DNA from 2 places in the Sporolactobacillus sp. BBK16-2 genome. Region 2 is predicted to be linked to the other one. Evidence: riboswitches for the same ligand, from Rfam matches in the RefSeq annotation. Region 2 holds a riboswitch; the other holds the start of a gene.
What was found. A riboswitch is a leader RNA that binds a small molecule or an ion and turns the genes downstream of it on or off. The one in region 2 is predicted to bind S-adenosylmethionine.

Region 1 (8,189 bases), 410 kb from region 2:
CATGTTTGTTTTGAACGCTCTGTTCATCAATCTGATTGGTCTGGAGGGGATTTCTTCATTCGTCCCATTCTTCGCCTTTATCGTGATCGTTGCTCTGGGTGTAGACTACAGCATCTTCCTGCTGGCACGCTATAAGGAATATCCACTGATGTCAGGCAAGGAAGCGATTGTCGAAGCCGCAAAACGAGTGGGTACCATAATTTTGTCAGCCTTCGTGATTCTTGGAGGAACCTTCGCGACACTGATGCCGTCAGGAATTGTGCTGCTGATTGAGCTGGCAACGGCTGTAATTACCGGTCTGATCGTACTCTGCTTCATAATGCTTCCGATCTTTGTCCCGGCGATGATTTCACTCTTTGATTCTCCGCCGAAGTTTAAAAGAAGCGCAGAGTCATCAGTGAGCGAATAAATAATTTTACGAATTGATCCTTTTAAAATGTAAATAAAAAAATGAAGGTGTCTCAAAGGTCTGCGACTATGAGACATCTTTTTTTCGTACCAAGATTAAGAACGTTTATAAAGGAGACCAGCCTGAGAAAACTCGGCCATTCATTGCCGAGATGAATCAGCGCCTTGGGTCTCCATTTTCTTGTTTGGAAACCGGTTCAATCATAGTGAAAGCGCGAACGCTTGTGCTGCTATTATGCTGTGAAAAGAGGTGAAACGATGACTTTAAAAGGGCTTAACGTATGAATCTACCCCACTAAAAAACAAAAACTATTCATCCAATGAAACTTTGGCTACAACCGTTTTGTTTGGGATCAGATGCTAAACATACTGATCGAACGGTATGAACATAATCCGAAAGCCACTTTTTTGATTACTTATGCTCTGAAATAATCTTTTAATAGCACTAAAACGTGACTATCCGTGGCTTAAAGATGCTGAAAGCATGAGTCTTCAGATCACCAATCGCGATTTGGTGGAAAGTACAAAAATTTCTTTAAGCAAAAACATGACTTAAGTCGAAGAAATCCTTCAAGCAATCCTATCAATGCAAATGCGTCAATCAGAATATAAAAACATACGAAAGTTCATTTGCTCTAAATACCGTTTTGAATCATCAAGCTTGTGCGCGAACAGACATTTCTGTTTCACACTGGTAGGAAAGTATAAGAAAACATTTAAAGGAAACGAGTGTAAGCGGTCCGAAAAAGCGCCGCGTCCTGCGGCTCACCGGACACTAGTCCGTCCATGGCCGTCGCAACTAAGTCTTCGCCTTCGCCAGGGGCTTGGCGAAGCCAAGTTTCCTAATAAATCATTGGGATCCTTAATTAAGTAACGCGGCCGGAATAAAATAAGCGGAGATTTTCCGGTTATATGCATCCTGGCGCTTGTTTCACAGGTGTATAAGGGTAATTTTTCCGCTTATACACAGAAAAACCCTCCATTTTCATGTTTTTCGATTTGATAAGCGGAATTTCTCCGTCTATTTAAGCAATTTTTTCATTCATTTTCCAATTAAGCGGAATTTTTCCGTTTATTTCTCGGATTGGACGCTTACCTGATCGCCCAACCAAATCTTATGACCTTATCGTCGTACCGACAAGGCAAAACGCTATACTTTCTTAACTTGTAAAAGAGACTTAGCCGCTGCTTGGATGTTCCAAGCAAGTATGAGATGTTACTAGAAGCTCGGAATTTTAATCCCGATGTAGTTCACGATCTTTGATTTGCTGAACGGGGATAAGCGGCTAAAATGGAGCTTCCGCATCTTGCGGAAGTAAGCGCTCGGACGCCTGCGGAGTGTCTCTGTTGATCGCAAGTCAGGGGGATAGTCTCGCAGACATTGACATTATTGAGAAATCACTATTGATACGGATTCCTATTTGTATTACAATGTGAAAAACACCAAAAACATATAATAATACTTGGAATAATAATGAGAGGAGGAAGATCATGGTGCGCAGGCGTTTCTTGTCTTTTAATAAGCTGGTACAGCAAAATATATCTGAAATGCTAAGTACAGAATCGGTGATGCAAGCATTAGAGGCGAAACTGGACCGAAGGCGTGTGGCAAAATTGGAAAACAGCAAGCCGCAAAGTAAAACTCGGTAAAATGATGACTAGTTTGGCGGGGTGCTGTGTTTGTTGAGAATTGAATATGAATTCTTATCCAGAGTGGGGGAGGGACTGGCCCAATGAACCCCGACAACCAACATGTTTGCATGCATGCACGGTGTCCATTCCAGAAACACTGAATGGTGTTTGAAGATGAGAAAGAACCAACGCAGCAAACCTTTCGCATCGTCGTTAGGCTTGTTTTTTTTAGATCAGACTTTTGTGCTCTTCGTGATGCAATTTTTTAGCTGTTTCATGCGGGGCCACGCACAACAATGATTCTGAAAGATCGGATGGTTAATTAACTATGAAACAAAAAATTAGTGCGTTTCTCGTTCTTATTTTTTTTCCTTTAATGTTTGCTAGTTTTGCATCGGCACACGCTTCTGTTGTGAAATCGAACCCTGCTCAGAATCAACAGGTAAACGGAAATCTTAAGAATGTCACGATTCAATTTAATGAAGAAATCCAACCGTCTTTTCTGACCTTGGAGGTTTTGAATCAAAAGGGCAGCCGTGTTGATACAGATCACGCGCAGCGTAACAAGAAGAACCGAAGCGTATTGGAAAATGGTGTAAAAAAGCAGCTTTCCAGCGGCTATTACCGGATGAATTGGAAAGTCGTATCGGCAGATGGGCATGCCGTTCACGGAACGATTGGTTTTCACGTTGGACAACCGAAAGAAAGTGCCGCAAATGTGCAGTCTTCCAGTGATACGCGGAGCGATCTTCCCGGTGCGGACCAACTCGTGATTCAATGGCTGATCTATCTTGGTTTGTCTTTCTTTTTTGGCATACTGTTCTTCCTGAAATTTTTCAATCCGGAACGAAATCTAGTGATTTTTAACCAAAAGGCGCTGCGGCGAACACTTTGGAGTGCCGCAGGGATTCTGCTGCTTGGCGTTCTGCTCGCGCTGCCGCTTCAAGTGACACGTAACGCTGATGTGAACTGGCTGCATGCGTTTTCGGGTAAAGCTGTTGGCGAAACGTTGCTGACGACCTCATTCGGTACACCATGGTTCCTACAAATCAGTAGTTTAATTCTGTGCATCTCCCTTCTTTTCTGGTTATTTCGCACGCAATCCGAGCGAACGGTTCGTGGACTCTTATGGGTGCTCATCGGCTTGTTGTTTGTCTTTTCTTTGTCCAAAGCATTTGTCGGCCATGCCGCTGGTACTGAGGATCAGGAATTGCGTGTTTGGGCTGTGGCTGCGGACTTTCTGCATCTGTCTGCCGCGTCAATCTGGATTGGGTCTTTACTTTGCCTTCTGCTTTTCCTGCCCAGATCGGTAAAAAACAATGATTCTCCTGAGCAGCAAAAAAAGATCTACTGGCAAACGTTGCATCGCTTTTCAAACGTTGCGCTTCTTTTAGTTGGGGTAATCTTTTTAACCGGCTTGATCGGCACGCTGATTCACTTGACGTCATTTCGAGCATTATATACCTCAACTTATGGCTGGATCATCATCATAAAAGCGGTTCTTCTGCTGCTCATGCTGCTGTTTGCGCTCTATTCGAACGTGCGCGTGAAGAAGCAGAGGGATTTTCTCAAGAAAAGTGTACTGGGCGAGCTTCTGATCGGGCTGACGGTTTTACTGGCTGCTGCTGTATTGACCAATGTTTCTCCTCCTGTCCCGAAACCGGCGGTCGACGATGGCACATTTGAGGGATTTAGTGCAAAATTCAACAATGGGAAACCAACAAAGAATACCAATCCGCCGACTGTATTGGAAGATCCGAAAAAAACGATACGGGCTAAGGAAAAGAACTATGTACTGACACTTCGCGTTGAACCGCTCAAACTCGGCCCCAATACGCTGTACTTAGATGTGCTTGATCAAGGGAAACGAGCGCACAATTTACAGCAGGTTGCCTTAAAGATCCGCTGCATTGACATGGATATGGGGGAAACCCAAGTCCAAGTGCCGCTAGCGAAACTTGGCAAGGGATTTGTTGTCAAAGACGCATTCGATATGAAGCATCGTTTTCTCATCAATGTCCATGTTCTTGATAAGGATTACCAGGCAGTCGATAAAGACTTCATTGTATCCATTAAATGAACAAGAAGGAGTAACCGATCAAATGAAAAAGTCTATCCAAACCATCACTGCTGCGTTCTTCTCTGGTGTACTCCTTTTCGCTTTTCACTACAGTGCATCAGCCCATGTAACCGTCAAACCGGTTCAGTCGATCACAGGATCGAGCGAAACGTATACAATAACTGTACCTACTGAAAAGAACATTCCGACGACTAAAGTGGCACTGCGCATTCCGAAAAGCGTTCAATTCTACAGTTACCAACCGGTGCCGGGATGGACGACTGAAGTAATCAAGAATGCGAGCGGACAGGCGCCAACGGTGATTTGGACAGCAAAGGGGAGCGGAATTGCGCCTGGAGCGTTCCAACAGTTTCAGTTTCGCGCACTGAACCCAAAACAAACCGGTGATCTCGCTTGGAATGCTTATCAAACGTACAAGGATGGCAGTGTTGTTGAATGGACAGGCAAAGAAAATGCCGAAACCCCTCATGCGATTACAAGCGTCGTTAAAAGCGAGGATACAGAGAGCGGCACACAAAATGGGAAAAGCGGCAATCAAATCGTTTCGGTTATTGCGATCATTCTTTCAGCAATTGCCATCGTTCTTTCCCTACTCACTCTGATTGCGGGCCGACAGAAGAAAAAGGGAGTACCTGAAGATACAAAGGAGACACTATGACGTAAAAAGGTATAGGGCGCTCTGAAGGCGGTTTGCCACGCTGCTTCATAACACATTTTCTGATATAAAGATGCCCCTCAACCTTCAAAACAGGTGGAGGGGCATTGTTATTGTCTTGGTATGGGTCTGTACCATTATCGCGTGAAATAACGTGAATGCGTGATCAGAAGGATTAACGACCGTTCGCTACTGATGATGTTGTTCACAAAAAAATGATTCATCTCTTCGTTAACTCGAGAGAATGAATCATTTTTAACATAAACGAATTTGTTTCAGTGCCTCGTGCATTAAGCAGTGAAATTGAGAATGTCTAGGATCTCTTCCTTTTTCTTGATGAATTCCGTGCTGTCTCGGCGCCGTGGCCGCGGCAAATTTACATTAACGATTTTTTTCAGAATGGCTGGTCGCGGCGTCATTGTGAAGACACGATCCGCTAAGTATACAGCTTCTTCAACATCATGCGTGACCATGACCATCGTGATGTCTGTACGTTCCCGAATTTTCAAAAGCTCATCATGCATTTTTATCCGGGTAAACGCATCGAGCGCGCCAAACGGTTCGTCAAATAACAAGACCTTAGGATAATTAATCAACGTCCGTGCTAAAGCGACACGCTGCTGCATACCGCCGGAGAGTTCATAGGGATAATTCTTTTCAAATCCCTTTAAACCGACCAAGTCAATAAATTCATGAATGGTGTCACGTTTCTCACGATATTCACCGGCTAATTTAGGCCCAAATCCAACATTTTGTTCAATCGTCAGCCATGGATACAAGGTTGGATCTTGAAAAACTAATCCGCGTTCACGGCTCGGCCGTTCAACAAGATTTCCATCAACCAATATTTTGCCCTGAGAAGGGTGGTCCAGACCGGCTAATAACCGTAACAGTGTTGACTTACCGCAACCGGAAGGCCCGATTAGTGCGATAAATTCGCCCGGCTCAACCTCTGCATTAACATGGTGCAACGCTTCAACCGGCGAACCGGTCTCTGTACGCGGCGGGAAGACTTTTCGAAGATTGTTGAATGTGATTTGTCCTGTAGCTACCATTTAATAATCCCCTTTTGCCATCTTAAAACATAGTCGCGTATTTTAAAGAGAACTGCAATCATCAATGAGAAGCTGACTGCAATAACAACCAAACCGGCGTAGACATTGGCGTAGGACATAATTTCGCGCTGCCAGTTTATATACCAACCGATTCCATAGCGCACCCCGATCATCTCAGCGGACATCAAGGTAAGGAAAGCACCGCATGTTCCGTTGAAGATCCCTACGAAGATGTTTGGCAAGGCTCCGGGCACCGCCACACGAAAAATCTTTTGGAAATCGGTCGCGCCCAGTGTATCAGCGACTTCAAAAAATGTTTTTTTGACGTTTACAATACCGGATTGCGTTAATACAGTGATCGGGAACCATGAAGCTAAAGCAATCAAGAAGACGGCTGCTTGAAAGCTGGTCGCAAAAGCCGACAGAGCAATCGGTATAAACGCAGTGGATGGTATCGGCCCTATTGATTTTACGAGTGGTTCCAGCCAATAATTCCACGATGAGTACCAGCCAATTAATATACCGGTAGCAAGTCCGGTGATGATGCCAATACCTAATCCGTACGCAAGCAATAAAGCTGAATGAAGCAGGCATTTTAGTAAGAACCCGGCATCGACAATCAGAACATTGATAATCGTTTCAGGAGCGGGAAAGAAAATGGGTTTAATCAACGCGAATTTCAGCGTGACTAAATTATATAAACCGAGTGCGAGAAATGCCGCACCAATAAAGTAGCTTTTAAAAACGAACTTCTCAAGCCCGCCGAAAAAAGTATAATAGGTTGCGAGCACTGCCGTGATGACAAACGCTATGATTAATAGCCCGGTATACCATGGCAGCGATTTGGTTATCAAAACATCACTCTTAGGAATGGCCAGCTGAGCAATAAGACTGATTGCGATTGCGATACTTGCAAAGTAAGCCCGACCAATTTGGCGATCTTTTATCCGGGTAATTTTTTTGATATAAACCGAGTCCTTCTCCAAAAAAATCCCCTCTTTTCTTTGATTTTGTTATTTTACCCCTTTAAATTTTAAGAAGGAGTGGTCAGTAAGCGCCTGAGTATCAACATCTTTAGAGATGACACCGATATCCTGCAGACTGTCGGCCGTTTGTTTGAACGCTTTTTTCGCATCTGTAAAGGATGGTTCCCATTTGTACGTTTCCAATGCTGACAAGTTCGTTTTTTCATCGCCGGCAATATATTTCTTATCTGTTTGAATATGAACGGATTCATCTTGATGATTGGCAATCCATTCTGCAGCCTCTTGCAATGCAAGGGTGAATTTGCGTGCGATTTCCGGATGTTCTTTAGCTAATTTATTAGAAACATAGGCTACGCAGCAATATTCTTTATTAAATGGTGCTGTGGTTGCGGAACTAGCTAGTGATGTAAAGCCATAGTTCTTAATAGCGATTTGTGTATCCGGATCGCCTACAGCAATCGCGTCTACTTGCCCTTTACTAAGGACGATTGGCAAGCTGGCCGAATCATATTGAATAAATTGTACGTCTGAGTTTTTGGTCGATACATTTAATCCGTTGTAAGAAAGGACGCGTTTTGCAAACGTTGCCGGACTGCCGGCTACCGTACCCACACCAATTTTCTTGCCTTTAAGATCTTTGATCGACTTAATTTTAGAATTCTTACCTACTAAGATCTGGAGACAACCTGTATGCAAACCGGTTGTAATCTTTAGCTCTGCACCGTTCGTCAGTGGTTGCACAACGCTGGCAAGGAGCGAATTCGTCGCGTCAACTTTTCCGGCTGTTAGGGCTTCAGTACCTGACAAGTCTCCGATTTTGACATTCTTATATTTGACGCCGTATTTCTTGAAAATCCCTTTCTCAATCGCAATTTGCTGTGGTGCTTCGCATAAGCCTGATGAGTCTGCGAGTTTTAATACATAATTGTCATCTTTTGCAGTAGCTGAACTTTTGTTCTTGTTCACTGTAATTTGGTTAATGGAAACCACAGTTGCAAGTACCACAATAATAACCACAGCAACTGAAAGAATCCATTTGACTAAGCGGCTTGCTTTTCTTTTTTTCGCCATGTTGATTGCTTCCCCCTCTAAGTAGAGCAAATTCAATTTACTTAAATCAAACCCTCAAATGTTTAGGTAAAGATTAGTTTTTATTAATTTAACTAAACAGCCCTATTTACTTGGTATTAAACTTAAAAAAAAACAACTCGTAAATGCACACCAATCAAGTTCAGTGTCTGCAAAATTCGTATTCTTGTGCAAAACCTCTTTTCTTTGATTAAGGGATTAACCAGATACGCAGTATTGCGGCCGCAATAAATCGCATGAAGAAGGTGCTGACAAGACCTATTGATCTGCTGCGATTCTCACTG
Region 2 (8,189 bases):
ATGTTTGCTGCGCTGGCTTTTTTGTTTTCGGTATCGCTGATCACTTCTACATTTTCAACGATCGTTCGCGATGTGCATCAGGTCTTGATTTCGCTCATGCGTATGATGTTTTATCTGACTCCTTTCCTATGGGAGCCTGCGCGTCTTGCAGATGCGGGTCTGCCTGACTTTTTCCAAAAAATCTTATTGCTGAATCCGATGTATTATCTTGTACAAGGCTACCGTTCTACACTGCTAGGCGCTTCTTGGTACGGGATTGATCACATCGGTTATACGGCGTATTTTTGGGGTTTTGTTCTTGTTGCCCTTATTTTCGGTTCATTTGTGCATCTGAAGTTCAGAGATCATTTCGTAGATTATTTGTAAGGAGATCTCCATTCATGGAAAAATCAGTCATTGTAAAAAATGTATCGAAAAAATATAAAATGTACGCGAAAAATTCCGAAAAAATTTTAGATTTGATTTCTCCTAAAGGTTACGGAAAATCGTTTTATGCGCTTCACGATATCAGCTTTGAAGCGAATAAAGGCGACGTTATCGGAATCATCGGTGTGAACGGATCGGGAAAATCAACGCTGTCTAATATTATTGCCGGAATTATTCCTCCCACATCTGGATCGGTAGAAATTCATGGTGAAGCGGCACTGATCGCGATCCAGTCGGGCTTGAAGAAAGAGCTGACCGGCCGGGAAAATATTGAATTAAAATGTCTGATGCTTGGTTTTGATAAAAAGCAGATTGTGGAGTTGACGCCGCAGATTATTGAATTTGCTGATATCGGCGATTTTATAGATCAGCCGGTGAAGACCTATTCGAGCGGAATGCGTTCACGCCTCGGATTTGCGATTTCCATTCATATCGACCCGGATATTCTTGTTATTGACGAAGCATTATCTGTCGGAGATCAGACATTCGCGGACAAATGCCTGGATAAAATGAACGAATTTAAAGAAAAAGGAAAAACCATTTTCTTCATCAGCCACTCAATCAGCCAGATGAAGAAATTTTGTGAAAAGGCGCTCTGGGTTCAATACGGACATGTGGAACAATATGGTCTGATGTCAGAAGTAATGCCTGAATATGAGGCATTTATTAAGAAGTACAAAAAGATGACTAAGAAAGAAAAGAAAGCTTTTCAAGAAAATGTGCGAAAAAGCCGAATAGTGAATGCGTGAGTAGGAAAGGAAGCTGTGCTTTGCCGATACAACGACAAAGAGCAGCTTCTTTTAATACAGATTTTTATCGTTTCAAGCAAAAAAAATCCGCAAATCGATGCGGATTTAACTAAAAGTGAATTGGGGTTAGGGTTATTCATACTATTGCCATATTTTTCTGTTGCTAAACATTTTTTTGAAAAAATGATTGCAAGTACTCGATTAAATTTTTTTAGATACGTAAAGATATATTGTAAGCGCTTTTATTGTATAATAGTGTTTAAAAATATCAGTGCTGGGCATGATGAATGGGCTATGGATTAAATCAAACAAATCATTCGTCTGAAATAAGACGTGTTCACGTGGAAAGGGGGCAGAAATCATGATTGAACAAACAAAATGTAAACGCTTGCTTAATTGTGATTTCGTTCATTCATGAATCGTATCAATTTGTTGAGAAGGGCTGTTGAAAACCGAAAGCAATACTTGATTCGCGAGTTAAGAAAAAATTTCGTGACAAAAGAGTCCGATCAATTAAATGAATGGACACTGTCCGATCTGGAAAACGAATGGAAAAATTATAAAAAAAGATGCGAAGAAGAAATTGGTTAAAAATAAAAATCTTGTGGGGAATGTGAACCATTATTTGTTAAAATAGGTTTGAAGCTCGCAGAACGCAGGTGCGGAGGTAATGACCGAATGAATCAATATCCTAGTTTTCCGGATTTTTATGGAAATAAAGTAACCCTAGCTCTTTCATCAACTCCCTTTTCGGCCGATCCAAGACATGTTTGGGTTATTTGTAAATTTCACTGTCAATGGCTGCTTACCATGCATTCAAGGAGGGGACTTGAATTTCCCGGAGGCAAAGTAGAGTCTGGAGAACGCCCGGAGGAAGCGGCGAAAAGAGAGATCTTTGAAGAAACCGGCGCGCATGTAGCGAATCTCTATTTTATTGGACAATACCAAGTAGATGGGCGAGACGAACCAATAGTTAAGAATATCTACTTTGCGGAAATTGATCAAATAACCCTGAAAAAGGATTATTTAGAGACAGACGGACCGAGACTGATCAGCAATCTGCCTCACTCAATTAAGAATCGGAGACAGTATAGTTTTTTGATGAAAGACCAAGTGCTTGAGCTGTCGATGAAGGCAATCAGGCAGAAGCAATGGACGCTCGTGTCCGAAGTACACATTTAAGACTTTGGCACTAAAAAAGGCTCCCTCCAAAATTGGAGGGAGCCAGCTGTTTTTAGTGGACATTAGGCCCAGCGTTGCGGATGTTCTCAGGTGCTTGACGGAATTGCTGGAAGTTCGTTTGGAATTTTTGAGCCAGCTGTATTGCAGCATGCTCATACGCAGCTGGATTAGTCCATGTTTTCCATGGCATAAGCACCTGATCAGGTACACCAGGACATGTTTGCGGAATATGCAATCCGAAAATCGGATCCGTGACTATATTTTTCTTGTCAAGACGTTCATTTAAAGCTGCATAAACCATTTGCCTTGTATAACTGAGCTTCATTCGTTTACCGAGCTCGTAGGGTCCCCCAGTCCATCCGGTGTTAATCAGATAAGCGCTTACATTGTTTTGTTTTATAAATTTTCCCAAAAGTTCAGCATAGGTGACTGCCGGAAGCGGCATAAACGGGGCCCCGAAGCATGTGGAAAAAGTTGGTTCAGGAGTTACAATTCCGCGCTCGGTGCCGGCCAATTTACTCGTGTAACCTGAGAGGAACTGATACATTGCCTGATCCGGTGACAGTATACTAATTGGCGGGAGAACGCCGGATGCATCGGCTGTCAGAAAAATAATCGCGTTTGGATGCCCTCCGACGCTTGGAAGAACTGCATTTGCAACCTTTTGCAGTGAATAGGCAGCACGCGTGTTTTCCGTAAGTGCGGTACTGAAATAATCGGGTTTGCGCTGATCCTGAGAAATGACGACGTTTTCAAGTACTGTACCGAATTGGATGCTGTCATAAATTTGCGGTTCATTCTCTTGAGTCAGCCGAATCGTTTTTGCATAGCATCCTCCTTCAAAGTTAAACACACCGTTACTTGACCAGCCGTGTTCATCGTCCCCAATCAACTGTCGGTCAGGCACATTGGAGAGCGTTGTCTTTCCGGTGCCGGACAAACCGAAAAAAAGAGTTGTGTTGCCGTTTTCGTCTTGATTTGCAGAGCAATGCATCGGCATCACTCCTTTTTGCGGCAATAAATAATTCATTACAGTAAATACGGATTTCTTGATTTCTCCGCCATATTCGGTGCCCCCGATTAATACAATACGGTATTTCATGGAAATAATAATAAATGCTTCGGAACGCGTACCATCAGTCAATGGATTTGCTTTAAAACCGGGTGCAGATAAAACAGTGAATTCTGCTTGATGATGTCCAAGCTCCAAATCAGAGGGTTCAATAAACAATTGGCGGCAGAAGAGATTTTGCCAAGCATACTCATTAATAACTTGAATCGCCAGACGGTAATTTGGGTCAGCCCCGGCAAAACCTCGAAACACATATTTCTCTTGCTGTTTACTTAAATAGGTAGCAAGCTTTTCGTAAAGATTTAAAAAAGCGTTTTCATTTATGTGCTGACTTCTATCCCAGTCAACCGTGTCACGTGTAACATGATCTTTGACAATAAATCTGTCTTTTGGAGACCGTCCCGTATATTTCCCGGTCGTTACGGCTAGTGCTCCGTTATTTACTAAAATGCCTTCATTTTTTCTCAATGCATGTTCAATAAGTTCAGGAACAGATAAATTAATGAATGGAGTTCCGGTACTGAGCAATTCAGAGATTGGGGTTTCCAAAAAAGCACGATTCATGAGAACATCCCTTTCTTTGTGAAATTGATCACTCATTCTTTATTGTATAACACATTGTAAATATTGTTACCTACTAATATTGTAAAGATGGTTCAGATATTCCGCAATCATAAAGAGATAATAATTCGAAATTTCCATATGATTTTGTTTCGTTTTGAGTATCTTTAAATGAATTGATTTACACGCTTGAAAACAAAGGAACTTTCATTGACAATTTTAATTCCCTGCGTTAAGATGGGGATTATACACGGCTGCTCTTATTCCGAGTAGGCAGAGGGACAGGCCCGATGAAGCCCGGCAACCGGCCGAATAACGGTACGGTGCTAACCTGCAGAGAAAAGAGAGAATGATCTCTTTCCCCTGATAATAAGAGGCGCGCGATAAGAATCGGCCTATCCATAATTGGAGCGGGCTTTTTTCATGCCTTGAAAACAAAAGCAGAGGGATCGGGTACCGTTGACACCATTTTGTATATAATGTTTGAAAGGCAGGGTGAAGGAAAATGACGAAGAAGTATTCAAGAAGATTATTCACTTCTGAATCGGTAACTGAGGGTCATCCGGATAAAATTTGTGACCAGATTTCAGACGCGATTCTTGATGAACTGCTGAAGGGGGATCCTAACGCCAGGGTCGCATGCGAAACAGTCGTTAATACCGGACTTGTCCTTGTGACTGGTGAAATATCCACTTCCACCTACGTGGATATTCCGAAAGTCGTTCGTCAGACGATTAAAGAGATCGGCTATGACAACGCGAAATATGGTTTTGACGCATCGAACTGTGCGGTCATGACTTCAATCGAGGAACAGTCGGCTGATATTGCTCAAGGCGTCGATAAGGCGCTTGAAGCGCGTGAGGGAACGATGTCGGAAGATGAAATTGAAGCGATTGGTGCCGGGGATCAAGGACTGATGTTTGGATTTGCTGTCAATGAAACACCAGAACTGATGCCTCTTCCCGTATCACTTGCTCATAAATTAGCGAAGAGACTGGCTGATGTCCGGAAAGACAAAACGATCGGCTATCTTCGCCCGGATGGAAAGACCCAGGTCACGGTTGAATACGATGAAGAGGGCCATCCGGAGCGTATCGATACGATTGTGATTTCGGCACAGCACGATCCAGAAGCGACTGAAGCGCAAATCAAGAAGGACATTCATGAGTTTGTCATTGATCCGACTGTTCCGGAGAAATTGATTGACGAGAAGACGAAATTCTTTATCAATCCGACCGGACGCTTTGTCATCGGCGGGCCTCAAGGGGATGCCGGCTTGACCGGACGAAAAATTATTGTTGACACGTACGGCGGATACGCACGGCATGGAGGCGGCGCTTTCTCAGGAAAAGACGCAACGAAGGTCGACCGCTCCGCTTCTTACGCGGCAAGATATGTGGCGAAGAATATTGTCGCGGCAGGTCTCGCAGAAAAGTGCGAAGTGCAGTTTGCCTATGCCATCGGTGTTGCAGAGCCGGTATCTATTTCGGTTGATACGTTCGGTACAGGGCAGGCAACTGAAGAACAGCTCGTTCAGCTGATTCGCCGTAACTTTGATCTCCGCCCGGCAGGCATCATTAAAATGCTTGACTTGCGCAGGCCGATTTATCGCCAGACGGCGGCGTACGGACATTTTGGACGTACAGATGTCGAACTTCCTTGGGAGAAGACGGACAAAGCAGATTTGCTGAAAAAGCAGATTCTTTCAGATTTCCAGACTCATTGAGCATGTATACCCAAAAAACGTTTTTTACGCCTACCGGCTGTGAAAAGCGTTTTTTTTATAGACAAGATCGCATAAGCAGAATGATCGTTTGCTATAATAGATGGTAAGTAAGGAGATTGCCCGAACGAAATCAAGTAGAAGAGCGTCTCTACAGGGAGGCAAAACGATGACTGTACCGTCCAGACCGATTAAATTAATGGCACAAATATATAGAAAAGTGCTTCCCGAAGTACATCGCGATCTTGCAAAATGGAAGAAGCGAGCTGAAGAAATTCCCGATGCAGAATTGCGCAGACAGGCACTCGCAAGTATTGAAGCGAAAACATTTCACTGTGAAGGCGGATCCATTTACAGCCTTCTAGCTGAGGGACAAATGAAGGAGATCATTTCATTCATTGTCGCTTATCAAACGATCAGCGATTATTTGGACAACTTATGTGATCGAAGTATTTCGCTTGATCCGGTTGACTTTCGTTGTTTGCATCACTCAATGCTGAACGCATTGACTCCGGGTGCCGAGCCAGAGGACTATTATAAACACCGCGGCAGCTGCGATGATGGAGGGTATCTTCAAGGACTTGTGTCTGAATGCCAAAATGTACTTGGCCAATTATCGGCGCTGAAACTTATTCAGCCTGCGCTCCATGAGTTAGCCGGTTTTTATTGTGATCTTCAAGTGCATAAACACGTGAAAAAAGATCAGCGTGTCCCTCGGCTCGTCGAATGGTTTCAAAAAAATAAAGCCCATCTCCCTGAGATGAGCTGGTATGAATTCGCCGCGTGCTCCGGATCAACACTGGGCATCTTCTGCATCGTTTCCTATGCAGCATCACGCGGGAGTGAAATGGCGCAGCTTGTGGTTCGGATCAAGGACAGTTATTTTCCTTGGGTTCAAGGGCTCCATATTTTAATGGATTATTTTGTCGATCAAGAAGAAGACCGGATTGAAGGCGATTTGAATTTCTGCTCCTATTATTGCAGCAATGAGGAAATGATCAGTCGCTTCAAGCACTTCATTGAAGAAGCAGATACGGCAATTGAGAATATGCCGGATAAAAATTTTCACAAAATGATTAACCGCGGCTTGCTTGGTATCTATCTTGCTGATCGAAAAGTCGCACGGCAGCGTAATGTTCGCGTGCTTGCACGAAAACTGATCTGCAGATCAGGAGCCAGCGGCTTGTTCTTCTTTGTTAATGGGTGGCTTTATCGCAGAATCAGCCAGAGTATTTAGTCCCTAGCTGATTGTTCAGCAACTGAGTGGGCAAGTTTGCCTTGCCAGCTGTCTCGCCTTGCCAGCTCATCATCAATCGCGTCTAGAACTTCCCATTTATTCAGACTCCACATTGGTCCGACCATTAAATCAGCGGGTCCGTCGCCTGTTAATCTATGAATGATCATATCGGGCGGAAGAATTTCCAGCTGATCACAGACAAGATTGACGTACGTTTTAAAATCAAGGAATTGAAGCAAGCCTTTTTCATATTGCTTGACCATAGCTGTTTTTTTTAACAGATGGAGCAAATGTATTTTAATTCCTTGAACGTCAAGTCTTGCAACAGCTTTTGCTGTCTCAAGCATCATTTCCGGCGTTTCACGCGGCAGTCCGTCGATAATATGAACGCATACCGGAATATTGTGCTTACGGAGCTTCTCAACTCCTTCGACAAAACAGTCATAATCATGCGCTCGATTGATGAGGCGGCCGGTTTCATCGTGTACCGTTTGCAGTCCGAGTTCAAGCCATAGGAATGTGCGCTTGTTTAATTCGGCAAGATAGTCGACGACGTCATCAGGAAGGCAGTCCGGGCGAGTTGCAATTGAAAGTCCGACGACACCTTCTTGTTCCAAGATCACTTCATAGCTTTCGCGAAGCACGTCAACAGGTGCGTATGTGTTCGTAAAAGCTTGAAAATAGCCGATGTATTTGTCGGCGTGCGGCCACTTCTTTTTCATCTGTTCTTTAATCGTGGTGAATTGAGTCGTTAAGTCATCTCGGCGACTGCCTGCGAAATCGCCAGAGCCTTTCTGACTACAAAAGGTGCATCCGCCCCAGGCAACTTTGCCGTCTCGATTCGGACAGTCAAAGCCTCCGTCCAACGGAACCTTGAAGACCTTGCTCCCAAATGTATGCCTCAGGTAAGTATTCCAAGTATAGTAGCGTTTATCCGGTCCATAATGAACCGGCCATTTTTGTTCAGCCAAATCCCAGGCTCCTCTCGTTAACCTATCGCACATTTTAGCAAACATTTAGTGAAATATAAAGCAGATGACTGGGCACAGAGCAGTTGTTGAATAAACAGTAACTGTGTATCGTGCGTCATTTATGAATGAATTTGAGGCTATTAGAATGTTTTCCTTTATAAAAAATACATTGAAGTTGTCCTCTTGTATGTGAGAAGGACTTCAAGATGCAAATCAACCTGATTTCTGGCTTTCTTCATCATAAATCGCCTTTATATTTAAACCTGAG

Region 1: linked by a shared signal. The riboswitch ahead of AC6F33_RS14055 (copper resistance CopC/CopD family protein) and the one ahead of metK (methionine adenosyltransferase) in region 2 are both predicted to bind S-adenosylmethionine.

The regions. Positions count from the first base shown of each region.
Region 1 covers NZ_CM187611.1:2,833,562-2,841,750, reverse strand. Annotated here, with positions in the region: gene AC6F33_RS14065 (MMPL family transporter) at 1-409, shown strand, start outside; gene AC6F33_RS14060 (FbpB family small basic protein) at 1,900-2,058, shown strand; SAM riboswitch class I at 2,110-2,221, shown strand; gene AC6F33_RS14055 (copper resistance CopC/CopD family protein) at 2,369-4,120, shown strand; gene AC6F33_RS14050 (YcnI family copper-binding membrane protein) at 4,143-4,778, shown strand; gene AC6F33_RS14045 (ABC transporter ATP-binding protein) at 5,066-5,830, opposite strand; gene AC6F33_RS14040 (ABC transporter permease) at 5,824-6,816, opposite strand; gene AC6F33_RS14035 (ABC transporter substrate-binding protein) at 6,844-7,887, opposite strand.
Region 2 covers NZ_CM187611.1:2,421,545-2,429,733, reverse strand. Annotated here, with positions in the region: gene AC6F33_RS12100 (ABC transporter permease) at 1-366, shown strand, start outside; gene tagH (teichoic acids export ABC transporter ATP-binding subunit TagH) at 381-1,175, shown strand; gene fbpA (Fur-regulated basic protein FbpA) at 1,590-1,766, shown strand; gene ytkD (RNA deprotection pyrophosphohydrolase) at 1,854-2,357, shown strand; gene pckA (phosphoenolpyruvate carboxykinase (ATP)) at 2,410-3,993, opposite strand; SAM riboswitch class I at 4,248-4,366, shown strand; gene metK (methionine adenosyltransferase) at 4,496-5,716, shown strand; gene tbcS (tetraprenyl-beta-curcumene synthase) at 5,883-6,950, shown strand; gene mnmL (tRNA modification radical SAM protein MnmL/YtqA) at 6,947-7,921, opposite strand.